One region of the Streptomyces sp. NPDC127092 genome, then DNA from elsewhere that is predicted to be linked to it. Evidence: predicted binding sites of a transcription regulator. Region 1 holds the regulator's gene; the other holds the start of a gene.
The links. Region 1 encodes HrcA, which represses chaperone genes, less so after heat shock. Its sites were predicted from a motif close to TTNGCACTCNGNNNNNCNGAGTGCNAA; they were not measured.
Positions count from the first base shown of each region.

Region 1 (15,191 bases):
TGCGACGCGGCTGACACCCGCCGGCAGTCCGCCGCCCGACGCCCGCCCCGCCGTACCGACGGCAAAGGCGCCCCGCCGCCCCCGCCCGTACCGACGGCGAAGGCCCCGTCGCCTCCTGGGGAAGGAGGGCGGCGGGGCCTTCGTCGTACAGCTGGTGTGGCCCGTACACGCGTGGCGAACGCGTCTCGCGTACGGAGCCGGGGTGGCCGGCCGGGAGCGGTTAGAGGGCCCGCTGGGTCCCGTACGGCCTGGTCACATCAGAGCTCAGCCCTGGAGGGAGGCAACCTTGGTGGCCAGCGCCGACTTCTTGTTGGCGGCGGCGTTCTTGTGGATGACACCCTTCGAGACAGCCTTGTCGAGCTGACGCGAAGCGGCACGAGCGGCCACGGTGGCCTTCTCGAGGTCGCCGGCGGCGACAGCCTCGCGGGCCTTGCGGATCGCGGTCTTGAGCGACGACTTGACGGCCTTGTTGCGAAGGCGCGCCTTCTCGTTGGTCTTGTTCCGCTTGATCTGGGACTTGATGTTCGCCACGAAAAGAGCCTTTACAGGTTCGATGTTTCTTCAGGATGTGCCGCGCAGCTGAGAGGGCACACGAGACACAGCCGTCCACGATATCAGCCGCCCTCCACGCCGCCCAAACCGACCGAGGTCCCGCGGTCATGGGACGATGGAGCCTACGTATCCGTTCTGAACATCGCCCGAGACGAGAACCCTGCGTGCCCGCGACTCCTACCAACGTGCCCGAGCCGAGCCGTACCGACCCGGCTCTGATCCGCAATTTCTGCATCATCGCGCACATCGACCACGGCAAGTCGACGCTTGCCGACCGGATGCTCCAGCTGACCGGTGTGGTCGACCAGCGGCAGATGCGCGCCCAGTACCTCGACCGGATGGACATCGAGCGTGAGCGCGGCATCACGATCAAGTCCCAGGCCGTCCGTCTGCCCTGGGCCCCGACCGAGGGGTCGGAGCAGGGGCGTACGCACATCCTGAACATGATCGACACCCCGGGGCACGTCGACTTCACCTACGAGGTCTCGCGTTCGCTCGCCGCCTGCGAGGGCACGATCCTGCTGGTGGACGCCGCCCAGGGCATCGAGGCGCAGACGCTGGCCAACCTCTACCTGGCGATGGAGAACGACCTCACCATCGTCCCCGTGCTCAACAAGATCGACCTCCCGGCCGCCCAGCCGGAGAAGTTCGCCGAGGAGCTGGCGAACCTCATCGGCTGCCAGCCGGAGGACGTCCTCAAGGTCTCCGCGAAGACCGGCATGGGCGTCGAGGCGCTCCTCGACCGCGTCGTCCGGGACATCCCGGCCCCGGTGGGCGTCGCCGACGCCCCGGCGCGCGCGATGATCTTCGACTCGGTCTACGACTCGTACCGCGGTGTCGTGACGTACGTCCGTGTCGTCGACGGCCAGCTCAACAAGCGCGAGCGCATCCGCATGATGTCGACCGGCGCCACCCACGAGCTCCTGGAGATCGGCACCAACTCGCCGGAGATGCTGCCGGCCGACGGCCTCGGCGTCGGCGAGGTGGGCTACCTCATCACCGGTGTGAAGGACGTCCGGCAGTCCAAGGTCGGTGACACCATCACCTCCCAGTCCAAGGGCGCCCAGGAGGCGCTCGGCGGCTACAAGGACCCGAAGCCGATGGTCTTCTCCGGTCTGTACCCGCTGGACGGCTCCGACTACCCGGAGCTGCGCGACGCGCTCGACAAGCTCCAGCTGAACGACGCCGCGCTGGTCTACGAGCCGGAGACCTCCGCCGCGCTCGGCTTCGGCTTCCGCGTCGGCTTCCTCGGCCTGCTCCACCTGGACGTGATCCGCGAGCGCCTGGAGCGCGAGTTCGGCCTCGACCTGATCGCCACCGCCCCCAACGTGGTCTACCGCGTGGTCATGGAGGACGGCAGCGAGCACACGGTCACCAACCCGAGCGAGTTCCCCGAGGGCAAGATCAGCGAGGTGTACGAGCCGGTCGTGCGCGCCACGATCCTCGCGCCCACCGAGTTCATCGGCTCGATCATGGAGCTGTGCCAGAACCGGCGCGGCACCCTCCTCGGCATGGACTACCTCTCCGAGGACCGGGTCGAGATCCGCTACACCCTCCCGCTGGCCGAGATCGTCTTCGACTTCTTCGACCAGCTGAAGTCCAAGACCCGCGGCTACGCCTCGCTCGACTACGAGCCCACCGGCGAGCAGTCCTCCAGCCTGGTCAAGGTCGACATCCTGCTGCACGGCGACAAGGTGGACGCCTTCTCGGCGATCACCCACAAGGACGCCGCCTACGCCTACGGCGTGCGGCTGGTCGCCAAGCTGCGCGAGCTCATCCCGCGGCAGGCCTTCGAGGTGCCCATCCAGGCCGCCATCGGCTCCCGGGTCATCGCCCGCGAGACCATCCGCGCCATCCGCAAGGACGTCCTCGCCAAGTGCTACGGCGGTGACATCTCCCGTAAGCGGAAGCTGCTGGAGAAGCAGAAGGAAGGCAAGAAGCGGATGAAGATGGTCGGTTCGGTGGAGGTGCCGCAGGAGGCCTTCATCGCCGTCCTGTCGAGTGACGAATCCTCCGCCAAGGGCAAGAAGTAGGCACACGGAAAGGCCCCCGTACCGACGGTACGGGGGCCTGTTTCGTTATATGCAAGCTCTTACGCGCCAGTCTCCGGCGCTCTACTCTGAACCCGCCGCAGGTTACTCGCCAGTTAGTTACGCGTTACGCATCGCCCCCACCGCTTTGCCCGATCGCCCCGCCTGACCGCACCGCCGCCGCCCGGAGGACGTCGTGAGCGACACACAGACCCTGATCGAGAACCGGCCGCCGTCCGTGGCGGCGCTCTTCCTTGAGCGCGTCGAGCGGACCCCGGACGCCGAGGCCTACCGCTACCCGGTACCCGCCGCCTCCGGCCAGGGTCCCGACGACTGGAAGTCGCTCAGCTGGGCACAGGCCGCCGAGCGGGTCCACGCCATCGCCGCCGGACTCATCGACCTCGGCGTCGAGCCCGAGGAGCGGGTCGCCCTCGCCTCCGCCACCCGGGTCGAATGGATCCTCGCCGACCTCGGCGTCATGTGCGCCGGCGCCGCCGTCACCACGGTCTACCCGCAGACCAACGCCGAGGAGTCGGCCTTCATCCTCTCCGACTCCGCCTCGCGCGTGCTGATCGCGGAGAACGCCGACCAGCTCGCCAAGGCCGTCGAGCGCCGCGCCGACCTCCCGGAGCTCCACCACGTCGTGGTCATCGACCCCGAGGGCGCCGACACCTCCGACGAGTGGGTGCTCACGCTCGCCGAGCTGGAGGCACGCGGCAAGGCGTACCTGGAGAAGCACCCCGAGGTCGTCAAGGAGCGCGTCGCCGCGATCACCTCCGACCAGCTCGCCACCCTCATCTACACCTCCGGCACCACCGGCCGCCCCAAGGGCGTGCGGCTGCGGCACGACAGCTGGTCGTACATGGCCAAGGCCATCGCCGCCACCGGCCTCGTCACCCAGGACGACGTCCAGTACCTGTGGCTGCCGCTCGCCCACGTCTTCGGCAAGGTGCTCACCTCCGGCCAGATCGAGGTCGGCCACGTCACCGCCGTCGACGGCCGCATCGACAAGATCATCGTCAATCTGCCGGTCGTGCAGCCCACCTACATGGCCGCCGTCCCGCGCATCTTCGAGAAGGTCTACAACGGCGTGGCCGCCAAGGCCCGCGAGGGCGGCGGCGCCAAGTACAAGATCTTCCAGTGGGCGGCGGAGGTCGCCCGCGAGTACGCCAAGGTCACCCAGGACAACTTCCGCCGCACCGGCACCGCCTCCGCGCCCTTCGGCCTCACCGCCAAGCACAAGGTCGCCGACGCGCTCGTCTACAAGAAGCTCCGTGAGGCCTTCGGCGGCCGGCTGCGCGCCGCCGTCTCCGGCTCCGTCGCCCTCGCTCCCGAGATCGGCTACTTCTTCTCCGGCGCCGGCATCCACATCCTGGAGGGCTACGGCCTGACGGAGTCCTCCGCCGCCTCCTTCGTCAACCCGGGCGAGGCGTACCGCACCGGCACCGTCGGCAAGCCGCTGCCCGGCACCGAGGTCCGCATCGCCGACGACGGCGAGATCCTGCTCCGCAGCCCCGGCATCATGGAGGGCTACCACGGCCTCCCGGAGAAGACCGCCGAGGTCCTGGAGTCCGACGGCTGGTTCCACACCGGCGACATCGGCGAGCTGTCCGCCGACGGCTACCTGCGGATCACCGACCGCAAGAAGGACCTGTTCAAGACCTCCGGCGGCAAGTACATCGCCCCGACGGAGATCGAGGGCCAGTTCAAGGCCGTCTGCCCGTTCGTCTCGAACATCGTGGTGCTCGGCGCCGACCGGAACTACTGCTCCGCCCTCATCGCCCTCGACGAGCCGTCCATCCTGAGCTGGGCCGCCGAGCACGACCTCGCCGGCAAGTCCTACGCGGAGGTCGTCGCCGCCCCGCAGACCGAGAAGCTGATCGAGGGCTACGTCTCCCGCCTCAACGAGGGCCTGCAGCGCTGGCAGACGATCAAGAAGTTCCGCCTGCTGCCGCGCGACCTCGACGTCGAGCACGGCGAGCTCACGCCGAGCCTGAAGATGAAGCGGCCGGTCGTCGAGCGGACCTACCAGCACCTGATCGACGAGATGTACGAGGGAGCGCGGGAGGCCTGACCTGCGGATACCGCGTTCGGCGCGGAGTTTTCCACAGGCTCGCCGGCACTGTCGGGCAGTACGGGACAATGGCTTCATGCCTTCCGTACTGCCCGATGGTGAGCCCATGCCCGAGGACGGAGCGCTGCCCGCGAGCGCCCTGCGAGGGGCCGGGGAGCGTCCGCTCGGGTTCTACCTGCACGTGCCGTACTGCGCCACGCGGTGCGGTTACTGCGACTTCAACACGTACACCGCGAGCGAGCTGCGCGGTGCCGGAGGCGTGCTCGCCTCCCGGGAGAACTATGCGGGGCAGGTCGCGGAGGAGATACGACTCGCCCGCAAGGTGCTCGGCGACGACCCGCGGCCGGTGCGGACCGTCTTCGTCGGCGGCGGCACGCCCACGCTGCTCGACGCGGCGGACCTGGTGTCGATGCTGTCCGTCGTCCGGGACGAGTTCGGGCTCGCCGACGACGCCGAGGTGACGACCGAGGCCAACCCGGAGTCGGTCGGCCCCGCGTATCTGGAGGAGCTGCGGGCCGGCGGCTTCAACCGGATCTCGTTCGGCATGCAGAGCGCCCGGCAGCACGTGCTGAAGATCCTCGACCGCAGCCACACCCCGGGCCGCCCCGAGGCGTGCGTCGCGGAGGCGCGGGCGGCGGGCTTCGAGCACGTGAACCTGGACCTGATCTACGGCACGCCCGGCGAGTCCGACGAGGACTGGCGGGCGTCGCTTGAGGCGGCGCTCGGCGCCGGACCCGACCACATCAGCGCCTACGCGCTGATCGTGGAGGAGGGCACCCAGCTGGCCCGGCGCATCCGCCGCGGCGAGATACCGATGACCGACGACGACGTCCACGCCGACCGGTACCTGATGGCGGAGGAGACGCTGTCCGGGGCGGGCTTCGAGTGGTACGAGGTGTCCAACTGGGCCACCTCGGAGGCCGGCCGCTGCCTCCACAACGAGCTGTACTGGCGCGGCGCCGACTGGTGGGGCGCCGGACCCGGCGCGCACAGTCACGTGGGCGGGGTCCGCTGGTGGAACGTCAAGCATCCCGGCGCGTACGCCGCGGCGCTGGGCGAGGGACGGTCACCGGGAGCCGGACGCGAGGTCCTGTCGGACGAGGACCGGCGGGTGGAGCGGGTCCTGCTGGAGCTGCGGCTGCGGGAGGGCGTCGAGCTGGGGCTGCTGAAGCCGGCGGGCCTGGCCGCCTCCCGGAAGGCCCTGGACGACGGACTCCTCGCCCCCGGCCCGTACGCCGAGGGCCAGGCGGTCCTGACCCTGCGGGGCCGCCTCCTGGCCGACGCCGTCGTCCGGGACCTGGTGGACTAGAACGCGGCTCCCGCGTCCCGCCACGCGGGCACGCGTCCCGCAGGTCTGCGCCCGCCCGCCGGGCCTGCGCCGTGTCCTACCGCCGTGTGGGCATTCGTCCCGCTGGGGCGGGACGGGTGGGCACACGGGACGGCGCCCTTGGCGGGCGCCTCCGCCCTCTGCACCTGCCCGCACCACCAGGGCGCAGCGCCCTACGGGTGACCGTCCACGCGCGGGGGCCTGGGCCCGGCAAGGGGCGCCGTCCCGTTGTGCCCACCCGTCCCGCCCCGCGGGACGAAGGCCCACAACGGGGAGGGGCGCCGCACGGGCGGGTGGGGAACGCCCTGCGGGGTGTGGTCCGCGACGGGTGCTGCCCCCGGGGGCTACGGGGCCGTTACGAAGTCGATCAGTTCTTCCACGCGGCCCAGGAGTTCCGGTTCCAGGTCCTTGTAGGAGGTCACCTTCGACAGGATGTGCTGCCAGGCGGCGCCCGTGTTCTCCGGCCAGCCGAGGGCGCGGCAGACGCCGGTCTTCCAGTCCTGGCCGCGGGGGACGGCGGGCCAGGCGGGGATGCCGAGGGAGGCCGGCTTCACGGCCTGCCAGACGTCGATGTAGGGGTGGCCGACGACCAGGACGTCGGGCGAGGTGACCTGCGCGGCGATCCGGGACTCCTTGGAGCCCGGCACCAGGTGGTCGACCAGGACGCCCAGCCGGGCGTCCGGCCCCGGGGCGAACTCGGCCACGATCGCCGGGAGGTCGTCCACGCCCTCCAGGTACTCCACCACCACGCCCTCGATGCGCAGGTCGTCGCCCCAGACCCGTTCCACCAGCTCCGCGTCGTGCCGGCCCTCCACGTAGATGCGGCCCGCCCGGGCGACCCGGGCCCGGGCGCCCGGGACGGCGATCGAGCCCGAGGCGGTACGGGCGGGGCGAGCCGGTGCCGGGCGGGACGGGCGGACCAGGGTGACCGTGCGGCCCTCCAGGAGGAAGCCGCGCGGTTCCATCGGGAAGACCCGGTGCTTGCCGAAGCGGTCCTCCAGGGTCACCGTGCCCGCCTCGCAGCGGATCACCGCCCCGCAGAAGCCCGTCGTCACCTCCTCGACCACCAGGTCACGGTCCGCCGGGACCTCCGGAACGGGCGCCGAACGCTTCCACGGCGGCGTCAGGTCGGGGTTGTAGCTCCGCATGGGCTCGATTCTGTCCGGTGAGGCGGCGGAAGCGCAGTCGAGGGGGCGTCAGATCCCGGGCCTCGTCGCGCATTCGGGCGACGCTACGACACCTCGAAGCGGCGTGCCAGCTCATCCCGCTGGCGCCGCACGAAGTCCGCGTCCACCACCGCGCCGTGCCCCGGCACGTACACCGCGTCCTCGCCGCCCAGGGACAGCAGACGGTCGAGGGCGGCCGGCCAGCGCGACGGGATCGCGTCCGGGCCTGCCTGGGGCTCGCCTGACTCCTCCACCAGGTCCCCGCAGAAGACGATCTCGCGCTCCCCGGACACCAGCAGGGCCAGATCGTGACCCGTGTGGCCCGGGCCGACGTTCGCGAGGAGGACCTGGCGACCGCCCAGGTCGAGGGTCCACTCGCCGGTCACGGTGTGCCGCGGCGCCACCAGGACCTCGGCGGCCTCCGCCGCGGCCCGCTCGTCCACCCCGTGCCGTACCGCGTCCCCGCGCAGCGCCTCGCGGTCCCGCAGCAGCAGCGTGTCCATGCCCACCGCCCCGAAGACCTCGGCGCCGGCGAACACCGCCGTGCCCAGCACGTGGTCGAAATGGGGGTGACTCAGTGCGACATGCGTCACCCTCCGGCCACCCGTGAGCGCCGCCACCTGCGACCGCAGCTCGGCGCCCTGCGCGAGCGTGGCGCCCGTGTCGTACAGGAGGACCGCGTCCCGCCCGATGACCAGGCCCGACGTGGCGTCCCAGCCCGCCAGCCGGCACCTCCCCACGCCGTCCCCGAGCCGTTCCCATCCGTACGCTTCCCAGTCCAGGTCCATGGCGTGACGCTAACCGCTCCGAGCCCGCCTCCTTGCCAGGAGCGACGTGGGCCGCCGTACACTGGCCGGGGGATTCCTGGCACTCGAACAGGGCGAGTGCCAAAACCGGAGCAACCGGAACCGGATCGACAGCTGGAGGTGCGCGCGATGCTCAGCGAACGCAGGCTCGAGGTGCTGCGCGCCATCGTCCAGGACTACGTCGGGACGGAGGAGCCGGTCGGCTCGAAGGCGCTCACCGAGCGGCACAAGCTGGGTGTCTCGCCCGCCACCGTCCGCAACGACATGGCGGTCCTCGAGGAGGAGGGCTACATCGCCCAGCCCCACACCAGCGCCGGACGCATCCCCACCGACAAGGGCTACCGGCTGTTCGTCGACCGGCTGGCCGGCGTCAAGCCCCTGTCGACGCCCGAGCGGCGGGCGATCCACAACTTCCTCGACGGAGCGGTCGACCTCGACGACGTCGTCGGCCGCACGGTCCGGCTGCTCGCGCAGCTGACCCGGCAGGTCGCCGTCGTGCAGTACCCCTCGCTGACCCGTTCGACGGTCAGGCACGTGGAACTGCTGTCGCTGGCGCCCGCCCGGCTGATGCTGGTGCTGATCACCGACACCGGCCGGGTCGAGCAGCGGGTCATCGACTGCCCGGCGCCCTTCGGCGAGACCTCCCTCGCCGATCTGCGGGCCCGGCTCAACAGCCGCGTCGTCGGCCGCCGCTTCGCGGACGTGCCGCAGCTGGTGCAGGACCTGCCCGAGTCCTTCGAGGACATCGAGGACCGCGGCACGGTCTCGACCGTGCTCGCGACCCTGCTCGAAACCCTGGTGGAGGAGCAGGAGGAGCGGCTCATGATCGGCGGAACCGCCAATCTGACCCGCTTCGGACACGACTTCCCCCTCACGATCAGGCCCGTCCTGGAGGCTCTCGAGGAGCACGTGGTGCTCCTGAAGCTGCTCGGCGAGGCCAAGGAATCCGGCATGACCGTACGCATCGGGCACGAGAACGGCCACGAGGGCCTGACCTCCACGTCCGTCGTCTCGGTCGGCTACGGTTCCGGCGGCGAGGCAGTCGCCAAACTCGGCGTGGTCGGACCGACCCGCATGGACTACCCCGGAACGATGGGAGCGGTACGCGCAGTGGCACGTTACGTCGGACAGATCCTGGCGGAGTCGTAAGTGGCCACGGACTATTACGCCGTACTCGGCGTACGCCGAGACGCGTCCCAGGACGAGATCAAGAAGGCCTTCCGCCGGCTCGCCCGCGAGCTTCACCCGGACGTGAACCCGGACCCGAAGACGCAGGAGCGGTTCAAGGAGATCAACGCCGCGTACGAGGTGTTGTCGGACCCGCAGAAGAAGCAGGTCTACGACCTCGGCGGCGACCCGCTCTCCTCGTCCGGCGGCGGCGGGGCCGGTGGCTTCGGCGCGGGCGGCTTCGGCAACTTCTCGGACATCATGGACGCCTTCTTCGGTACGGCGTCCCAGCGCGGCCCGCGCTCGCGCACCCGGCGCGGCCAGGACGCGATGATCCGCCTGGAGGTCACCCTCGACGAGGCCGCCTTCGGCACCACCAAGGACATCCAGGTCGACACGGCCGTCGTCTGCACCACCTGCTCCGGAGAGGGCGCCGCGCCCGGCACCTCCGCGCAGACCTGTGACATGTGCCGCGGCCGCGGTGAGGTCTCCCAGGTCACGCGGTCCTTCCTCGGCCAGGTCATGACCTCCCGTCCCTGCCCGCAGTGCCAGGGCTTCGGCACCGTCGTCCCGACCCCGTGCCCCGAGTGCGCGGGCGACGGCCGGGTCCGTTCCCGCCGCACGCTCACGGTCAAGATCCCGGCCGGCGTCGACAACGGCACCCGGATCCAGCTGGCCGGCGAGGGCGAGGTCGGCCCGGGCGGCGGCCCGGCCGGCGACCTGTACGTCGAGATCCACGAGACCCCGCACGAGGTCTTCCAGCGGCGCGGCGACGACCTGCACTGCACGGTCACGCTCCCGATGACGGCGGCCGCCCTCGGCACGAAGGTGCAGCTCCAGACCCTCGACGGTCTGGAGGACGTCGACATCCGTCCGGGCACCCAGTCCGGCCAGTCGATCCCGCTGCACGGCCGCGGCGTCACCCACCTCCGCGGCAACGGCCGCGGCGACCTGATCGTCCACGTCGAGGTCCAGACCCCGACGAAGCTCGACCCGGAGCAGGAGCGCCTGCTGCGCGAGCTGTCGAAGCTCCGCGGCGAGGAGCGCCCGCAGGGGCAGTTCCAGCCGGGGCAGCAGGGGCTGTTCTCGCGGTTGAAGGACGCGTTCAACGGGCGGTAGTCGCGCTGCCGGGGGTCCGGGGTCGCCCCCGGGCCGGCACAGTCAGCCGGGGCAGCAGGGGCTGTTCTCGCGGTTGAAGGACGCGTTCAACGGGCGCTGAGCCGGGCACGTGAGCGACGGGCGTCCCGCACTGGTGCGGGGCGCCCGTCGTGTTTCGGCCCGGCCGTCGCGGCATGACACGATGCCTGCATGTCCACCGCACTGAACGATCTCTCGCGTTTTCCGATCGTGCAGGCCCCCATGGCGGGTGGCGCCTCCTGTCCCGAGCTCGTCGGTGCCGTGTGCGAGGCCGGGGCGCTCGGGTTCCTGGCCGGCGGGTACAAGACCGCCGGCGGGCTCTACCAGGAGATCAAGCAGGTCCGCGGACTCACCGCGCGGCCCTTCGGGGTCAACCTCTTCATGCCGCCGGGCGGGCTGCCCGCCGACCGGGCCGCCGTCGAGGTGTACGGACACCAGCTGGCCGGCGAGGCCGGCTGGTACGAGACCCCGCTCGGCGATCCCGACCAGGGCCGGGACGACGCGTACGACGCCAAGCTGGCGATCCTGCTCGACGACCCCGTCCCCGTCGTCTCCTTCACCTTCGGCTGCCCCGACCGTGACGCGCTCGACGCCTTCGCCCGGGCCGGTACGTTCACGATCGTCACCGTCACCTCCGTCGAGGAGGCCCGGACCGCCGAGCGGGCCGGCGCGGACGCCGTCTGCGTGCAGGGCGTCGAGGCGGGCGGGCACCAGGGCACCCACCGCGACGACCCGGCCGCCGGGCCCGGCGACGCCGGCGGCGGCCGGGGGCTGCTCACCCTGCTCACCGAGGTCCGCGAGCACGTCCGGCTGCCGATCGTCGCGACCGGCGGGATCATGCGCGGTCGGCAGATAGCCGCCGCCCTCGCGGCGGGCGCCGATGCCGCCCAGCTGGGCACCGCGTTCCTGGTCTGCCCCGAGTCGGGCGCGCATCCGCTGCACAAGCGGGCCATGACCGACCCGCTGTTCACCCACACCGAGCTCACCCGGGCCTTCTCCGGGCGGCCGGCGCGCGGTCTGGTGAACCGTTTCCTGCGCGAGCACGGGCCGTACGCCCCCGCCGCCTACCCCGAGGTCCACCACCTCACCGCCCCGCTGCGCAAGGCCGCCGCGACCGCCGGGGACCCGCAGGGCATGGCCCTGTGGGCCGGGCAGGGCCACCGTCTCGCCCGCGAGCTGCCGGCCGGCCGGCTCGTCGAGGTGCTGGCCGCCGAGCTCACCACCGCGCTCAACGATCTCGTCCAGAGGAACCAGACATGACCGCTCCCGTCTTCGTCGTCGACACCGTCCCCGCCCCCGGAGGCTTCCTCCTCGACGGGCCCGAGGGCCGGCACGCCGTGTCCGTGAAGCGGCTGCGCGCCGGGGAGGAGCTGGTGCTCACTGACGGCCGGGGCGGCTGGGCCGAGTGCGTGGTCACCGCCGCCGAGGGCAAGGACCAGCTGACGGTCGAGGTCACCGCCGTCCACGAGGAGCCCGAGCCCGCGCCCCGCGTCACCGTCGTCCAGGCCCTCCCCAAGGGGGACCGCGGCGAGCTGGCCGTCGAGACCATGACGGAGACGGGCGTCGACGGGATCGTGCCGTGGGCCGCGTCGCGCTGCATCACCCAGTGGAAGGGCGACCGCGGTCTGAAGGCCCTCGGGAAGTGGCGGGCGACCGCCCGCGAGGCGGGCAAGCAGTCGCGCCGCACCCGCTTCCCCGAGGTCGCGGAGCTCATGACGGGCAAGCAGGTCGCCGCGTTCCTCGCGGAGGCCGACTTCGCCGCCGTCCTGCACGAGGACCGCGACCACCCGAGCGGCGCCCTGGCGACCGCCGAACTGCCCGCGACGGGCTCGATCGTCCTCGTCGTCGGGCCCGAAGGCGGCGTCTCGCCGGAGGAGTTGGCGCTGTTCGAGGAGGCCGGCGCCAGGCCGTACCGCCTCGGGCCGAGCGTTCTGCGCACCTCCACGGCGGGTACGGCGGCCGCGGCGCTCGTCCTCGGGCGGACCGGCCGCTGGTCGTGAGCGACGCCGGCCGGACGTGGCCGGGACGGTGGTCCTGAGCGCTGTCCGACCGCACCGATAGCATGCGCGTGTACTGATGATCGACGGAGGCGAGGAGGCCCGGGCCATGGCCGGAGAGCCGCAGAGCGACTGCCTGTTCTGCAAGATCGCGGAGGGGGAGGTCCCGGCGACGATCGTGCGCGCGACGGAGACGACCGTCGCGTTCCGCGACATCAACCCGCAGGCGCCGACGCACGTCCTCGTCATCCCGCGCCTGCACTACCCGGACGCCGCCTCCCTCGCCGCCGCCGCGCCGACCGTGGCCGCCGACATACTGCGTGAGGCCGGCGAGGTCGCGGCGCAGGAGAAGGTCGACGGCAGCGGGTTCCGGATCGTGTTCAACACGGGCACCGGCGCCGGTCAGACCGTCTTCCACGCCCACGCGCACGTTCTCGGCGGCCGTGGCCTCAACTGGCCGCCCGGGTAACCCGGACGGACCGGACGGAGTCAGAACCCTTGTCCGTACGCGAACTGGTCGTCCTCGGCACGGCCAGCCAGGTCCCGACCCGGCACCGCAACCACAACGGCTATCTGCTGCGCTGGGACGGCCACGGCATCCTCTTCGACCCCGGTGAGGGCACCCAGCGGCAGATGCTCAGGGCCGGGGTCGCGGCGCACGACCTGAACCGGATCTGCGTCACGCACTTCCACGGCGACCACTCGCTCGGCCTGGCCGGGGTGATCCAGCGGATCAACCTCGACCAGGTGCCGCACCAGGTCACCGCGCACTACCCGGCGAGCGGGCAGCGTTTCTTCGAGCGGCTGCGGTACGCGACGGCCTACCGCGAGACGGTGAAGCTGACCGAGGCGCCGGTGGCGGCCGACGGGCCGCTGGCCGTCACCGGCGCGTTCACGCTCGACGCGCGCCGGCTGTCCCACCCCGTGGAGTCGTACGGCTACCGGCTGACCGAGCCCGACGGGCGCCGCCTCCTGCCCGAGCGGCTGGCCGCGCACGGCATCGCGGGCCCCGACGTGGGCCGGCTCCAGCGGGAGGGCGCCCTGAACGGCGTCACGCTGGAGGACGTGAGCGAGGTGCGGCGCGGGCAGCGGTTCGCGTTCGTCATGGACACCCGGCTGTGCGACGGGGTGTACGCGCTCGCCGAGGGCGCGGACATGCTCGTCATCGAGTCGACCTTCCTCGACGAGGACGTCCAGCTCGCCGTGGACCACGGACACCTGACGGCCGGCCAGGCCGCGGCCGTGGCCCGGGACGCGGGCGTGCGGCACCTCGTCCTGACGCACTTCTCGCAGCGGTACGCGGACCCGGAGGAGTTCGAGCGGCAGGCGCGGGCCGCCGGGTTCGAGGGGGAACTGAGCATCGCGCAGGACCTGATGAGGGTCCCCGTACCGAAGAGATAGCCCCCGACAGCCTCCCGACAGCCTCCCGTACCCCACGCACAGACAGACCGAGAACCATGCCTGTACCCAAGGCCGAACTTCACCTCCACATCGAAGGCACCCTCGAACCCGAGCTGGCCTTCGCGCTCGCCGCGCGCAACGGCGTGACGCTGCCGTACGCCGACACGGCGGCGCTGCGCGAGGCCTACCGCTTCAGCGACCTGCAGTCCTTCCTGGACCTGTACTACGGCGTGCTGGCGGTGCTGCGCACCGCGGACGACTTCACGGAACTCGCCGACGCGTACCTGGCGCGCGCGGCGCGACAGGGCGTGCGGCACGCCGAGATCTTCTTCGACCCGCAGGCGCACATCGCGCGGGGCGTCCCGATGGGCGTGGTCGTGGAGGGGCTCGGCGCGGCGCTCGACCGCGCGGAGGAACGGCACGGGATCTCCACCCGGCTCATCATGTGCTTCCTGCGCGACGAGCCGGCCGAGTCGGCGATGGCCACGCTGGACGCCGCGAAGCCGTATCTCGACCGCATCACCGGGGTCGGCCTGGACTCCGCGGAGGTCGGGCATCCGCCGGCGAAGTTCCGCGAGGTGTACGCGGAGGCCGCGCGGCTCGGTCTGCGGCGGGTCGCCCACGCGGGCGAGGAAGGCCCGGCGGAGTACATCCGCGAGGCGCTCGACGTGCTGGGCGTCGAGCGCGTCGACCACGGCCTGCGCTGCCTGGAGGACCCGTCGCTGGTCGAGCGCCTGGTCCGCGAGCGGGTGCCGCTGACGCTGTGTCCGTTGTCGAACGTGCGGCTGCGGGCGGTCGACGTGCTCGAGTCGCACCCGCTGCGGTCGATGCTGGAGGCCGGGCTCGTGGCGACGGTCAACTCCGACGATCCGGCGTACTTCGGCGGTTACGCGGGCGACAACTTCGACGCGGTGCGGGAGGCGTTGGGGCTCGGCCCCGAGGACCTGAGGACGCTCGCCCGGAACTCGTTCCTGGCGTCCTTCCTGGAGGACGACGAGGCGCGGCGGGAGCGGTACCTGGCGGAGGTCGAGGCGTACGAGTTCGGCGCGGGCGGAGCGTAGGCGCGGGCCGAGCGCAGGCGGGGCGCCTGCGGCGGGCCATTCCCCACCCCGCCCCTTCCCGAACCGGGGCTCCGCCCCGGACCCCCCCGCGCCTCAAGCGCCGGCGGGGCTGGATGTGGCCCGCGGGCCCCGCGCCTCCGTCGGCGGGCCGGATGGGCGTCGTTACGCGCGGTCCGTCGGGCGGGCCAGGTGGAAGGTGGACTTCGGGCGGCGGTCGGGGGCGGGGACCGGGATCGGGGTGATCTCCTGTTCCGGGGCGCCGATCTGGGGCACCAGGGCGCTCGGCGGGGTCGTCGCGGCGAGGACCGCGGCGGGTGCGCCGCCGCGGCGGCGGACGGAGCCGGGGACCAGCGGGCGGCCGGAGGCGTGGCGGGCGACGGCGGTCATGGGTACGGCGACCAGGAGGAGCAGGGCGCAGAGGACCGCGCCCATGCCCGGGTAGCCGGCCGCCTCCGACAGGACGCTGCCGGTGA
Region 1 covers NZ_JBHXFE010000003.1:200,967-216,157, forward strand. Annotated here, with positions in the region: gene holA (DNA polymerase III subunit delta) at 1-14, shown strand, start outside; gene rpsT (30S ribosomal protein S20) at 265-531, opposite strand; gene lepA (translation elongation factor 4) at 717-2,585, shown strand; gene ACFWJO_RS04010 (AMP-dependent synthetase/ligase) at 2,779-4,656, shown strand; gene hemW (radical SAM family heme chaperone HemW) at 4,733-5,965, shown strand; gene ACFWJO_RS04020 (DUF3097 domain-containing protein) at 6,328-7,131, opposite strand; gene ACFWJO_RS04025 (MBL fold metallo-hydrolase) at 7,215-7,937, opposite strand; gene hrcA (heat-inducible transcriptional repressor HrcA) at 8,085-9,104, shown strand; gene dnaJ (molecular chaperone DnaJ) at 9,105-10,241, shown strand; gene ACFWJO_RS04040 (nitronate monooxygenase) at 10,431-11,519, shown strand; gene ACFWJO_RS04045 (16S rRNA (uracil(1498)-N(3))-methyltransferase) at 11,516-12,259, shown strand; gene ACFWJO_RS04050 (histidine triad nucleotide-binding protein) at 12,366-12,725, shown strand; gene ACFWJO_RS04055 (ribonuclease Z) at 12,755-13,657, shown strand; gene ACFWJO_RS04060 (adenosine deaminase) at 13,714-14,718, shown strand; gene ACFWJO_RS04065 (MFS transporter) at 14,881-15,191, opposite strand, start outside.

Region 2 (15,191 bases), on a different contig from region 1:
GAAGTGGGGCACGACCACCTGGAAGCAGGTCGCCTCCGGCAAGTCCTCCTCGACGGGCGCGGTCTCGCTGAAGACCACGGCGACCGCCGACGGCTGGTACCAGATCCGCTACTACGGTGACGGCACCCACTTCCAGACGTTCAGCGGCCAGGACTGGGTCGACGTCCGCTGAGCCTCTTCCGTAAGTCCCGGAAACACTGAAGGGCGGCACCCTCTCGGGTGCCGCCCTTCGGCGTTGCTCAGGAGATCCGATCCCTCAGGATCAGAAGTCCATGTCACCGCCCGGCATGCCGCCGCCGGCCGGCGCGGCGGCCTTCTCCGGCTTGTCGGCGATGACGGCCTCGGTGGTGAGGAACAGGGCCGCGATGGAGGACGCGTTCTGCAGCGCGGAACGGGTCACCTTGGCGGGGTCGATGATGCCCTCGGCGATCATGTCGACGTACTCACCGGTCGCGGCGTTCAGGCCGTGGCCGACGGGCAGGTTGCGCACCTTCTCGACGATGACGCCGCCCTCGAGACCACCGTTGACGGCGATCTGCTTCAGCGGGGCCTCCAGGGCCAGCTTGACGATGTTGGCACCGGTGGCCTCGTCGCCGTCCAGCTCGAGCTTCTCGAAGACGGAGGAGGCCTGCAGCAGGGCCACGCCACCGCCGGCGACGATGCCCTCCTCGACGGCCGCCTTCGCGTTGCGCACGGCGTCCTCGATGCGGTGCTTGCGCTCCTTGAGCTCGACCTCGGTCGCGGCACCGGCCTTGATGACGGCGACGCCACCGGCGAGCTTCGCCAGGCGCTCCTGGAGCTTCTCGCGGTCGTAGTCCGAGTCGGAGTTCTCGATCTCGGCGCGGATCTGGTTCACGCGACCCGCGACCTGCTCGCTGTCACCGGCACCGTCGACGATGGTGGTCTCGTCCTTGGTGATGACGACCTTGCGGGCGCGGCCCAGCAGGTCCAGGCCGGCGTTCTCGAGCTTGAGGCCGACCTCCTCGGAGATGACCGTGCCGCCGGTGAGGATGGCGATGTCGTTCAGCATGGCCTTGCGGCGGTCGCCGAAGCCCGGGGCCTTGACGGCGACGGACTTGAAGGTGCCGCGGATCTTGTTGACGACCAGGGTCGACAGGGCCTCGCCCTCGACGTCCTCGGCGATGATCAGCAGCGGCTTGCCCGACTGCATGACCTTCTCGAGGAGCGGGAGCAGGTCCTTCACCGAGGACACCTTGGAGTTGACGATGAGGATGTACGGGTCCTCGAGCGCGGCCTCCATGCGCTCCATGTCGGTCGCGAAGTACGCCGAGATGTAGCCCTTGTCGAAGCGCATGCCCTCGGTGAGCTCCAGCTCCAGACCGAAGGTCTGGGACTCCTCGACGGTGATGACGCCTTCCTTGCCGACCTTGTCCATGGCCTCGGCGATGAGCTCGCCGATCTGGGTGTCGGCGGCGGAGATGGAGGCGGTGGAGGCGATCTGCTCCTTGGTCTCGACCTCCTTGGCCTGGTCGAGCAGCGCACCGGAGACGGCCTCGACGGCCTTCTCGATGCCGCGCTTCAGGGCCATCGGGTTGGCGCCGGCGGCAACGTTGCGGAGGCCCTCACGGACCAGGGCCTGGGCGAGGACGGTGGCGGTGGTCGTACCGTCGCCGGCGACGTCGTCCGTCTTCTTGGCGACTTCCTTGACCAGCTCGGCGCCGATCTTCTCGTACGGGTCCTCGAGCTCGATCTCCTTGGCGATGGAGACACCATCGTTGGTGATCGTGGGGGCGCCCCACTTCTTCTCGAGGACGACGTTGCGGCCCTTGGGGCCGAGGGTGACCTTGACGGCGTCAGCGAGCTGGTTCATGCCGCGCTCGAGACCGCGCCGGGCCTCCTCGTCGAACGCGATGATCTTGGCCATGTGAAGTGGTCCTCCCGGACATGGGGTGGATAACGCTCCTGGACCGCGCCGACGCCCGCGACGGACGGCCCGCGCTCCTCGTGGTTCCTTCCCCACTCGGTCCGCGACCTCGTCTGCCCGATCCTCGTAAGCACTCTCACCTTCAGAGTGCTAACGCCAATGATTAGCACTCGCCCTAGGAGAGTGCAAGCGACTCCCGCAGATCGAGAGCCCCGGACGCGACAGGCCCCGGACACGACAGGCCATCCGCGCGAGCCCCGGGCGGACCCGGCGGCCGGCACCCGCCGGGAAACGCGCGAGGGGCCCGCATCCCGGTCAGGATGCGGGCCCCTCGACGGAAGTGCGTCGGTGGCCGATCGCGCCGCGCTCAGACGGCGAGCTTGACCATGTCCGCCTGCGGACCCTTCTGGCCCTGCGAGATCTCGAACTCGACCCGCTGACCCTCTTCGAGGGTGCGGTACCCGTCCATCTGGATCGCGCTGTAGTGGACGAAAACATCCGCACCACCGTCGACCGCGATGAAGCCGTAGCCCTTCTCCGCGTTGAACCACTTGACGGTGCCCTGAGCCATGCCTAACTCCCCTATTACTGGCCCTTGCGCGGGACCGCACTTCGCGGACCCGGGTCAGACCCTGCGCCGGAACGCGTCGACCGCGGCTGAATGTATCTGCCCAACTGCCCTCTGCAACAGGTCAATCGGACGAGAATTCTGGGCAGCCCGGAAAGGGGAATTGGGGAGAATCCCCAGGATTACGGGGCAAGTCGGGCCCGGCAAAAAGCGCAGAAGGTACACAAGGCACGGGCACTTTGGCTGCTTCTTGTCGTGCGCGGACGCATTCTCATATGCGTCTGGCATGAGCAGCGGAGGGGACTTCCCCAACTCTACCGCGCTCAACCATGCAGAATTGCCCCTTCCGCTTTCTCTCGCGGAAGGGGCAATTCAGATATCTCAGGTACCCGCGGGTAGGGCTCAGCAGCCGCCGGCGACCGCCGGGATGATCGAGACGCCCGCGCCGTCCGGCGTCGCCGTCTCCAGGCCCTGCTCGAAGCGCACGTCGTCGTCGTTCACGTACACGTTGACGAAGCGGCGCAGCTTGCCCTGGTCGTCCAGGACGCGGGCGGCGATGCCGGTGTGGTTCTTCTCCAGGTCGGCGATGACCTCGGCGAGGGTCGCGCCCTCGGCGGGCACCTCGGCCTCGCCGCCCGTGTAGGTGCGGAGGATGGTGGGGATGCGGACGTTCACGGCCATGGCTGTCTTCGTACCTCTCGGATTCAGTGGGCCAGGCCCGCGTCGCGGAACGCGTCCAGGCTCGGGCGGATGGTGGCGGTCGCCTGCGAGCTGTCGGCCACGGCGTCCAGGGTCTTGAGGCCGTCACCGGTGTTGAGGACGACCGTGGTCAGCGTGGGGTCGAGCAGACCGTTCTCGACGAGCTTGCGCGTCACGCCGACGGTCACGCCGCCCGCCGTCTCGGCGAAGATGCCCTCGGTGCGGGCGAGGACCTTGATCGCGTCGACGACCTGCTCGTCGTTCACGTCCTCCACGGCGCCGCCCGTACGGCGGGCGATGTCGAGGACGTACGGGCCGTCGGCCGGGTTGCCGATGGCCAGCGACTTGGCGATGGTGTTCGGCTTCTGGGGGCGCACCACGTCGTGGCCGGCCTTGAAGGCGGCCGACACCGGGGAGCAGCCCTCGGCCTGGGCGCCGAAGATCTTGTACGGCTTGTCCTCGACCAGACCGAGCTTGATCAGCTCCTGCAGACCCTTGTCGATCTTGGTGAGCTGGGAGCCGGAGGCGATCGGGATGACCAGCTGGTCCGGGATGACCCAGCCGAGCTGCTCGCAGATCTCGTACGCGAGCGTCTTCGAGCCCTCGCCGTAGTACGGGCGGAGGTTGACGTTGACGAAGCCCCAGCCCTCGCCCAGCGGGTCGCCGATGAGCTCCGAGCAGAAGCGGTTCACGTCGTCGTAGTTGCCCTCGATGGCGACGAGGTCGCCGCCGTACACACCGGCCATGACGACCTTGCCCTGCTCCAGGTCGTGCGGGATGAACACGCAGGAGCGGAAGCCGGCCCGGGCGGCGGCGGCGCCGACGGCGCCGGCCAGGTTGCCGGTGGAGGAGCAGGAGAGGGTGGTGAAGCCGAAGGCGCGGGCGGCCTCGATGGCCTGGGCGACGACCCGGTCCTTGAAGGAGTGGGTCGGGTTGCCGGAGTCGTCCTTGACGAACAGCTTGCCGGGCTCGACGCCGATCTCGCGGGCGAGGTTGTCGGCCTGGACGAGCTTGGTCCAGCCCGGGTTCAGGTTGGGCTTCTCGGCGACGTCGGCCGGGACGGGCAGCAGCGGGGCGTAGCGCCAGATGTTGGCCGGGCCGGCCTCGATCTGCCTGCGCAGCGCCTCGGGGTCACCGGTCGGCAGGTCATAGGCGACTTCGAGCGGGCCGAAACACAGCTCGCAGGCGAAGATCGGGCCGAGCGCGAAGGTCTCGCCGCATTCGCGGCAGGAGAGGCCGGACGCGGGACCGAGGTCGACCTGGGTCGTCTGCGGGGAAGCGGGTGCGACGGTCTGTACAGCCATGGAGGCGAGGCCCTTTCTCCTCATCTTCCTCATGACGCATTTCGCCATGAGACGGATTTGGCACCTTCCCTAGTCGGGGACCTCGCTGGAGGACGAGTAGTGACCGACTGGAGGGTTGCCGGGGCTTCAACGGGCCGTTTCCCTCTGCCCCTCTGGATGAGCGGTATTCGATTGTGAGACGCGGGCGGCACCCCGACATGCATCGGGCATCCGCGTTGTTCAAGACTGTAACCGAAGCCCTGGACGGGCGAGACGGTCGTCCGATCCGCGAGATGGAGATCACGTTGCTGGAAGAAGTGGAGCGCTGGCTGGCCCGGCGGTCCTGGTCCGTGGCCGACCGTCCGCTGGAGCGGGTCCTCGCCGCGAAGCGCGGGACGAAGGTCAGCGTGGTGCTGCCCGCGCTGAACGAGGAGGCGACGGTCGGCGCGATCGTCTCCGTGATCCGCCGCGAGCTGATGACGGAGGCCGTGCCGCTGGTGGACGAGCTGCTGGTGATCGACTCGGGCTCCACGGACCGTACGGCGGAGGTGGCCGCGGCGGCCGGCGCGCGGGTGGTGGCGCGGGACGCGATCCTGCCGCGGATACCGGCGGTGCCGGGCAAGGGCGAGGTCCTCTGGCGGTCACTGCTGGTGACGAGCGGGGACGTCATCTGCTTCGTGGACGCGGACCTCAGGGACTTCTCGGCGGACTTCGTGACGGGCATCGTCGGCCCGCTGCTCACCGACCCGGACGTGGACTTCGTGAAGGCGATGTACGACCGCCCGCTGGGCGACGCACCGGGTCAGGGCGGGCGGGTGACGGAGCTGGTGGCCCGGCCGCTCCTCAATCTGCACTGGCCGCGCCTCGCCGGCTTCGTGCAGCCGCTGGGCGGCGAGTACGCGGCGCGGCGCTCCCTGCTGGAGCGGCTGCCGTTCCCGGTCGGTTACGGGGTGGAGCTGGGTCTGCTCGTGGACGCGCTGCACACGGTCGGCCTGGACGCGCTCGCACAGGTGGACGTGGGAGTGCGCAAGCACCGCCACCAGGACGGCCAGGCCCTGGGCCGGATGGCGGCGGCGATCTACCGGACGGCGCAGCTGCGGCTCTCGCGCGGCCATCTCGTACGGCCGCGGCTGACCCAGTTCGAGCGGGGCGAGGACGGCTTCGCACCGCGGACGTACCCGGTGGACACGGAGGAGCGCCCGCCGATGACGGAGATCGCGGAGTACGCGGAGCGCCGCCGCGTGGCGTAACACCCGATAATGCGCCTTTCTGCCTAAATTTCCGTTTCATGCGGTTCAAGACTGAAACGGGAATCCTGACGGCCGCCCTGGGTCTCGTGGCCGGGTCACTGTCCTTCGCCGGAGCCGGCCCGGCCGCCGCCGATGTCGTCGAGCCCTTCGGCAAGCGCGAAGCCGGCGTCCACCTTGGCGACACCAGGCCCGACCTGGGCAAGACCGGCCGGACGGCCCCGCAGAGCACGTACACCCCGTCCCCGGCGCACACGCCGTCCGCGCTTCCACGCCTCGGCCCGCCCGGCACCAACGGCGGCGCGATGGCGGAGACCGACGCCGGCACCGAGCGCCTGTGGCTGCTGGGCGCACTGGGCCTGGCACTCGCGGCGACGGGCGTGGTGGCCGTGGCGGCGACGCGGGGGCGCAGAGAGTACTGAGCAGGCGCGGGGAATGCGCGGAGGGCCTTTCCCGTGCGGGAAAGGCCCTCCGTCTCCCGGCAGGTGTTCCTGTCAGCCGGTGTAGTAGCCGGCCATGTCGGCGACGAGGTCGACGGACCCGCTCCGGTTGTAGAAGGTGATCTTCCCGTCCCTGACCGGGACGACGACCATGTTCGCCACCGTCTGCCCGGCGACGAAGTTGAGGTTGGACGCCGCGGTGCGGGTCGTGCCGTACGGGTACACCGACACGAAGCCGGTCGCGGTCGCGTTCGTCGCGGTGACGTTGAGGACCACGGCCTTGTACTGGTCACCGACCGTGAGGCTCACCGTCTGCCCCGCGCCGACCTTGGCCTGGTCCACCCCGACGCCCGCACCCGTGCGGGTGTCCATCACGCGCTTCGGCTTCGTTCCGGTGAAGACCGAGCCGGTGCCCTGCTTGAAGTAGCCGGCGACATCGGCGATGACGTCCACCGAACCGGCCCGGTTGTAGAAGGTGATCTTCCCGTCCCTGACCGGGACGACGACCATGTTGGGCACGGTCCGGCCGGCCGGGAAGTTGACGTTCGAGACGTTCGGCCGGGCGGTGCCGTACGGGTAGACCGACACGAAGCTCGGTGACGTCGCGTTCGTCGCCGTCACGTTGAGGGCCACCGCGGTGGCTCCCGGTTCGGTCACCGGGAGCGTCACCGTGCCGCCGCCCGGGATCTTCGCCTGCGGCACTCCGGTGCCGTCGCGGGTGTCCATCAGCCGGGCCGGCGTCACCGGCTGGTACGCCGAGGCCTCGGTGCCGGCGGTGTAGTAGCCGGCGACGTCGGCGATCAGGTCGACGGATCCGTTCTTGTTGTAGAAGTTCACGAAGCCGTTGACGACCGGCACGGTCACGAGGTTGGACACCGTCTGGCCGGCCGCGAAGTTGAGGCTGGAGGCGGATGTCCGGTAGGTGCTCGCCGGGTAGGCGGAGACGAAGCCGGCGGCCGTCGCGTTGGTCGCGGTGACGTTGAGGACCACCGCCGTCAGCCCGCTCCTCGGCACGCCGCCGGCCCCGGCCACCTCGAGGGAACGCGTCTCCCCCGGGCCGACCTTCCCCTTCCAGGTGCCGAGACCGTTACGGGTGTCCATGAGCCGGGCGGGAGTCAGTGGCGTGTACGTGCCCGGCAGCGTGCTGAGCCCGACGTCGAACGACTCGACGCTTCCGGTGGATCGCAGGGCGGCGCCCGTGCCGTCGGCGGGCTGCGCCGTCATGACGTACGTGTAGGTGGCGTCCTCCAGGCCCCGGCCGAGCTGGTCCCTGCTGTCCCAGTCGATCGCGACGCCCGCGCCGTTGCCCCGCGCTCCCTGGTAGGTGCGGACGACGGTGCCGGAGGCCTCCCGGATCTCGACCTTCCAGGCGCCGACGGAGCGGGAGGTCCGCCAGCGCAGCTGGGTCGTGCCGCCGCTGATCCTGCGCTCGAACGTGTCGAGCATGACGAACGGCTGCGGAGCCACCGGCACCCGCTTGACGTGGATGTTCTTCTGGGCGTCGACGAAGGCGACGTTCGCGCCGAACTTGTCCACGGTCCAGGCGCCGCCCCGGCCGTCCGCATCCGCCCAGGCGGGCACGGTGGCGAGGTCGCTGGTCTGCCCGGTGGCCGCGTTCGTCAGCAGCAGCTTGTGCGCGGTCCGGTCGTGCCGTACGACGAAGCCGTCGCCGAGCAGCGATTCTCCCGCCGTCACGGGCACGTTCTTCTTCAGGGTCCGGTCGTAGACGCCGGCCTTGTCGGCCCCGCAGGCCCAGTACAGCCAGCGGCCGACGGCCTGGAGCTCGGTGGGACGGCAGCCGGAGCCCAGCTCGACGGGCGCCGAGGTGGCCCCGCTCTTGAGGTCGTAGGCGTTGACCTGGCCGGTGGAGGTGGCCGTGGCGGACTTCCAGACCTGGCTGCCCCACAGGGCTGCCGCCGACTTGTTCAGGGTGAGCCGGACCTCGTTCTGGTTCAGGTTGTCGATGTCGAGGTCGACGGCGTAGGTCGTGTCACCGTCCCTGGCCAGGACGTACCGGCCGGCGGCGTCCACGACGGTGCTCTCGGTGGGCAGATCCGTGTAGCGGTAGGAGTCGTCCGTGGGTGCCTTGACGCTCGTCCCGGCTCCGTACACCGCGTTGCCGTCGCCCAGCGACCGCAGTCCGTGCGGCGTCTGCCACAGACGGTGGCGCAGCTCGGGCGCGGTCGCGGCCGGCGTGCCGGTCGCGGTCGTGTCGACGTCGAACAGGGCGGGCGTCCCGGGGCTCAGGGCCGGGGCCGAGTCGGAGAGGTAGCTCAGTCGGCCGCCGCCCAGTGCCAGACCGCTGTACGTGGCGGGAACCTGGGGCACCTTCTTCACGACATCGATCACGGGGGCGCCGCCGTCCCCGGGAGAGACGCGGTGGACCGCCCAGTCGGTGGCGCTGCTGCCGCCGACCACGAGAACGGTGCCGTCCGGGGCCGTGACGAAGCCCTTCGCCCCGGCGGGCAGCAGGTCGCGGACGGGGCCGCCGCCGAGCGGGACCTCCTGGAGCTTCTGCCGCAGCACGCCGTCCGCGTCGTAGGAGGCGGCGGAGTGGACGTAGACGACGTGACCGCCGACCACGGCGAACTCCGGGTATTCGGAGGTGGCGTACGGCCTGGCGACGACCGTGCGCACCGGCGTGGCCGCGGCGTCCGAGCGGGGCACGGTGTACAGGCTGCCGCTACCGCCCGACCAGCCCAGGACGTGCTCGGCGCCGAGCCGGAGGGTCCCCGTCACGGGGAAACCACCGGGGAGCCGGACGAGCGTGGCGGTCCCGTAGTCGAGGTAGAAGCGCGCCGAGCCGTCGGCGGTGAAGCGGAGGATCGCGCCACGGGTGTCCTGGGTGACGGGCACGGCCAGGCCCAGGTCCGTGGGGACGCCGGTGACCGGGGTCTCGGTGGTGCCGCCGTCCGCCAGGCGTACCAGGCTGAGTGCCGACGTCTCGCCGTCCTGATCGGTGCGGGCGACCACGGTGTCGGCGGTGTACGTGTTGAGCCAGCTCCGGCCCGCGGGGAGGGGGATCTCGGTCACGGCTCGCGTGGCGACGTCGACGATCCGGGCGGTGCCGGCGTCATAGGAGGCGTAGAGCCCGGAGTGCCCGTACTGGGCCGCCACGGGCTGCGCCGTCGTGGCACCGGTGACAGTGTCCGTCCACAGCAGGTCGTTCACGCCGTCCTGCCGGTGGAGGTAGCCGGTGGTCCCGGCGCCGATCAGCCGTTCCAGGCGCGGCTGGTGGCGACCCGGGTCCGGCACGACGACCTCGTCGGCCGGCAGGGGGTCGGCGGCGAGCGCCGGAGTGGTGAGCGCGGTGGACAGGCCGACGGTCATGCCGACGGCGGTCACGAACGCGAGCGCTCCGCGGGTGCGCAGATACAAGGAAGTCCCCTCCATGAGCCTGTTCCTCAGGCATCGGGCGGGTGACCAGTGCTCGCGCGTCCCGCGCGGCCCCCTCCGGTGCTTCCCGTCCGAGGCGGTGATCGTAACAGCGGGATTCCGGCCACCGTCGGTGGTTTCGAACTGGTTCAGGCCGTACGTCGGCTCGATGACCAGCGGCCCGCGCCCCCTGCGCAGCCGCGTACCCGGCACCCCGGCCCGTCTGGAATCCGTACGTTTGAGCGTTTACCGGACGGGCTAGGTTCGCCGTATGGCTTCCGTCCTCCTGGCATCGAACCGCGGCCCCGTCTCGTACAGCGTGCGCGACGACGGGACGCTCGACACCCGGCGGGGCGGCGGCGGGCTCGTCTCGGGCCTGAGCGCCGTCTCGTCGCAGGGCTCCGCCGACGACACCCTGTGGGTGTGCGCGGCGCTCGGCGACGGCGACCGCGAGGCCGTGCGCCGCCGGGTCGCCGAGCCGGGCGTGCGCATGCTGGACATCGACCCGGAGGTGTACGCCGACGCGTACAACGGCATCGCGAACTCCGTGCTGTGGTTCCTCCACCACCATCTGTACGAGATCCCGCGCGAGCCCGTCTTCGACGCGGAGTTCCGCCGCCGCTGGGAGTCCTACCGCGGCTACAACCGCGCCTTCGCCGAAGCCCTCGCGGAGGCCGCCGACGAGGGCGCGGCGGTGCTGGTGCAGGACTACCACCTGGCCCTGGTCCCCGGAATGCTCCGCGAGCTGCGCCCGGACCTCCGGATCGGCCACTTCACGCACACGCCGTGGGCGGACCCGGCCTATCTGCACATGCTGCCGCAGGACATCGAGGAAGAGCTGGTGTGGGGCATGCTCGGCGCGGACGAGCTGGGCTTCCACACCGCCCGGTGGAGCGGCGCCTTCATGCAGAGCACGTCCATGGACAACGCGTCGGGGACCGCCGTGCCCTTCTTCCCCGCGGGAAGCCGCTGGCGGGGCGTGGAACACCGGCGCGGCGGCGGGCCCGGGCCGATGCGCACCACCCATGTCTCCGTGCTCCCCCTCGGCGTCGACGGCGACGAGCTGCGGGCCCTCGCCCACCGCCCCCAGGTGGACGACCGCCTGGCCCGGCTCCGCGAGGAGGTCGGGGACCGGAAGACCATCGTCCGCGTCGACCGCACCGAACTCTCGAAGAACATCCTGCGCGGCCTGCTCGCCTACCGGGAGCTGCTCACCGTCCACCCCGAGTGGCGCGACCGGGTCGTCCACCTGGCCTCCGCCTACCCGTCCCGCCAGGACCTGGAGTCGTACCGCGCGTACACGGCCTCCGTCGTCGCCCTGGCCGAGGAGATCAACGCCGAGTTCGGCACGGCGGACTGGCGGCCGGTCCTGGTCTCGGTCGAGGACGACTTCACCCGCTCCCTCGCCGCCTACCGCCTGGCCGACGTGGCGCTGGTCAACCCGGTCCGCGACGGCATGAACCTGGTCGCCAAGGAGATCCCGGTGGTCTCCGAGGCGGGCTGCGCCCTGGTGCTCTCCCGCGAGGCCGGCGCATACACGGAGCTGAGCCAGGACGCGCTCACGGTGAACCCCTTCGACGTCACCGAGACCGCCGACGCCCTCCACCGCGCCCTGTCGATGCCCGCCGCCGAGCGCGCCGAACGCACCAAGCGCCTCGCCGCCGCGGCCACGGCCCTGCCGCCGCAGCGCTGGTTCCTGGACCAGCTGGAGGCGCTGCGGTCCCGGTGACCCCGGGGCGCCCCCCGCCGCTTCCCGGCCGCCCCTCCCCCTCCCCCCGCTGCTCCCCTGTATCCGGGCGGAAATTCTTCGGGGTCTCCCCCTCCTCCCGGCAGGGTCTTCCGTGTCAGACTCTGCGACCGATCGTTCCCCCAGGCGATCCGTAACCCCCGACGGAATCACGCGCACCATGCGTCACCCACGCATGCGAGCGAAGGGATCGCGAACAACGTGAAAAAGATTGTTGTGGGCATGACCCTCGGGTCAGCGCTCACCGCACTCCTCGCAGCGGGGCTCACCCCGGCCGCCGCGCAGGAAGCAAGGGACGCCGGCACCGGCGCCGGCGCGGCGCACCGGGCGGACAACCGCCCCGGACCGCTGACCAAGCAGCGCACCGAACTGCGCGAGCAGGCGATCGACCTGGTCGCCAAGGGCAAGGCCAAGGCGAACGCCAAGGGCGTCGTCGAGGTCGCGCCCGGCAAGTTCGCGGAGACCGAGACCACCACCGCCACCCGCCAGGAGAAGATCTTCACGATCCTCTCCGAGTTCGGCACCGAAGGCTCCGGCAAGCTCGGCACCGTCCCCGGTCCGCTCCACAACGAGATACCCAAGCCGGACCGCAGCGTCGACAACTCCAACGCCTGGAGCCCCGACTTCAACAAGGCGCACTACGAGAACCTCTTCAACGGTCCCGGCGAGTCCATGCGGACCTACTACGAGAAGCTGTCGAGCGGCGCCTACTCGGTCACCAACGTGGTCGAGGACTGGGTCAAGGTCCCCGGCAACGCCTCCACGTACGGCGACAACGCCGTCGAGGACAACGGCGGCTCCTGGGCCTTCATCCAGGACACCGGCGACGCCTGGTGGAACGCGCAGATCGCGGCCGGCAAGACGCCCGCCGAGATCGACGCCTACCTCGCCCAGTTCGACGTCTGGGACCGCAACGACTGGGACCACGACGGCAACTTCGACGAGGCCGACGGCTACATCGACCACTTCCAGGCCGTGCACGCCGGCATGGGCGAGGACGCGGGCGGCGGCGCGCAGGGCGAGGACGCCATCTGGTCGCACCGCTGGTACGTCAACGGTGACGACTACGGTCTCACCGGTCCCGTCGTCGCCGGCACCCAGAACAAGGCGGGCGGCGCCCGCATCGGCCAGTCGAAGTACTGGCTCGGCGACTACACCACCGAGGGCGAGAACGGCGGCCTCGGCGTCTTCTGCCACGAGTTCGGCCACGACCTCGGCCTGCCGGACTTCTACGACACCGACGGCGGCGAGAACTCCACCGCCTTCTGGACCCTGATGAGCTCCGGCTCCTGGCTCGGCCACGGCGCCGCCGCGAACGAGGGCATCGGCACCCTGCCGGGCCTGATGGGCGCGGAGGAGAAGCTGTTCCTCGGCTGGCTGGACTACGCCGACGCGCCGCTCGGCGCCTCCGGCACGTACACGCTGAACCCGGCGCAGCTCCAGGTCACCGGCAAGGAGCAGGCGGTCCGCATCGCGCTGCCCGACAAGACGAGCAGCACCACCTACGCGACGCCCGTCTCGGGCACCCACGCCTGGTGGACCGGCTCGGCGGACGGCCTCAACCAGTCCCTCACCCGCTCCGTGCCCGCCGCCTCGCGGGTCACGGTCAAGGCGAGCGCCTGGTACGAGATCGAGGCGGACTTCGACTACCTCTTCGCCGAGTACTCGCTCGACAACGGCGCCACCTGGCAGCGCGCCGGCTCGGCCGTGGACGGCTCCTCGGCCGGCAAGTGGACGACGCTGCGCTACTCCTACGCCGCCGGCGGCAAGGACTCGCTCTTCCGCTTCCGCTACCAGACGGACGGCGGCGTGCACTTCGCCGGCGCGTTCCTCGACGACATCACGATCGCGACGGGCAGCACCACCGCGCTGGCCGACGACGTCGAGCAGGGCGTGAACGGCTGGACGGCGCAGGGCCGCTGGAAGATCTCCACGGGCACGGAGACGGCCACGTCCCCGCGCTTCTACCTGGTGGAGAACCGTGAGTACGTCGGCAGCGACGCGCTCCTCGCGGAGGGCCCGTACCAGTTCAGCAAGGGCATCACCGCCCCTGACTGGGTGGAGTTCTTCAAGTACCAGAACGGCATGCTGGTCTGGTACGTGGACCGCTCCTACGACGACAACAACGTCAGCGCCCACGCGGGTGCCGGCTCGGCGATGGTGGTCGACGCCCGTCCGACGCCGTTCCGCTACGACGACGGCACCGCCCCGAGCAACCGCCGCCAGCCCTTCGACGCCACCTTCGGCCTGGAGCCGACGGACGCGACCTGCCTCCACAAGGAGGTCCTGGTCGGCAAGGGCGGCAACCAGACCGTCGCGACGAAGGCGGCCTGCGCGCCGTCCGTCCCGGGCATGCCGGTCTTCGACGACACCGACCCGAACGCCTACTACGACCCGACGGCCCCGCAGGCCAGCGTGAAGGTCGCGGGCCACGGCGTGAAGGTCACGGTCACGGGCGACGCGGGCGACGACCTGACGATCAGCGTGGTCAACCCGTCGTAATTCCCACCTTGTTCACAAAGGGGCGCCCCGCCAGGCCGGGGCGCCCCTTCCTGCTGTTACCCTCCGTCCACCTGCGGTGGGGGGCACGGCAGGTTCCGAGTTTCGGGGAGGGGACCGGGTGCTTCGACACACCCTGACGCGGGGCGCGTTCGCCGCCGCGACGGCGCTCGCACTCACGCTGGGCAGCGGCCTGACACCACTGGCGGGCACGGCTGCGGCGGAGGAGCCGGGGACGGGGACGGCGCAGGAGCTGGTGGTGCCGGCGGCGGCGGGACAGTCCGTCCTGAGCGCACGGCTCCACCTGACCGGACAGGCCGAGTACCTGCGGGCGGACGCCATCGGTGCCGAGGGTGTGTTCCACACCCAGTCGGGGCACGAAGGCGTCCTGTGGACCCGGTTCGCGGACGGGCGGAGCACTCCCGTGCCGCTGCCCGCCGCGACCGAGGCCACCGTCATGGGCACCGGCACGAACTCGCTCGCCCTGGTCCGGAGCGGTGAGGTCGAGTTGCGTGACGCCGACGGCGCCTCGCGACGGATCGCCCTTCCGGAGGGCACGGTGGCTTCGTCGGTCTTCGGGTCGACCGTGTACGCGGTGGAGTCCGTGACCCAGTCGGACGGCAGCAAGACGGCCGTGCAGCATCTGCTCACCCTCGGCGCGGACGGCACGACCCGCGACGCGACCCTCACCGGACCCCAGGACGGCACCCGCCTGGGCAGGGTCCTGGGAGGTGACGCGTCGGGCGTCGTCGTCACGACGGCGGCACAGGACGGCAAGCGCCGGTTCGGCATCGCTCCGGTGGACACCGGACAGCTGGGGGCACTGACGCCCGAGGTCCCCGAGGCGTACGCGCGCGTCAAGATCTCCCCGAAATACCTCGCGGTGTACTCGACGGTCGCCACCGACGACACGGTGCTGGTCACCTCGCGGACCGACCCGTCAGCCCCGTTCACCGCGATCGACCTGAACAACTACGACTACAGCGGCAGCTCCGACCGCAGGTTCGCCATCGTCGGCGACTGGCTGGTCTTCCTTTCGGCGCGTGGTGCGCTGAACGCCGTGCCGATCGCGGGCGGCCCCGCCGTCACCCTGCTTCCCCGAGCCGACTACAAAGGCCCCTCCGCCGGGCCCGACGGCACCGCCGCCGTGATCGGCGGCGCCGACTCCGTCGACTGGGCGCTCCGGCGCATCACGGCGGACGCCTCCGGGAAGCCGGTGGTGACCGTGGCCAAGCGACTGCCGAAGCCCGCCCTCATCAAGGGCATCGCCCTGGCGCAGGGGCGCCTGTCCGTCGTCGACAACAGCTCGAACGGGGACTGGGAGTGGGTGCGCGACGTCAGCACCTCCGGTGCCCTCGGCTTCGGTGACCGGACGAAGCTGACCGGCATGCCGATGCACTGGTGCGAGGCGAACGACTCCGCCTGCGCCGCATACCTGGCACTCGGGG
Region 2 covers NZ_JBHXFE010000006.1:127,020-142,210, reverse strand. Annotated here, with positions in the region: gene ACFWJO_RS07500 (hypothetical protein) at 1-172, shown strand, start outside; gene groL (chaperonin GroEL) at 263-1,885, opposite strand; gene ACFWJO_RS07490 (cold-shock protein) at 2,253-2,456, opposite strand; gene ACFWJO_RS07485 (MoaD/ThiS family protein) at 2,856-3,134, opposite strand; gene thrC (threonine synthase) at 3,158-4,480, opposite strand; SAM riboswitch class I at 4,474-4,619, opposite strand; gene ACFWJO_RS07475 (glucosyl-3-phosphoglycerate synthase) at 4,741-5,685, shown strand; gene ACFWJO_RS07470 (hypothetical protein) at 5,724-6,104, shown strand; gene ACFWJO_RS07465 (FlgD immunoglobulin-like domain containing protein) at 6,177-9,515, opposite strand; gene ACFWJO_RS07460 (trehalose-6-phosphate synthase) at 9,769-11,226, shown strand; gene ACFWJO_RS07455 (immune inhibitor A domain-containing protein) at 11,467-13,746, shown strand; gene ACFWJO_RS07450 (hypothetical protein) at 13,865-15,191, shown strand, end outside.
Region 2: the regulator HrcA is predicted to act here: its motif matches at 2,049-2,075, upstream of groL (chaperonin GroEL).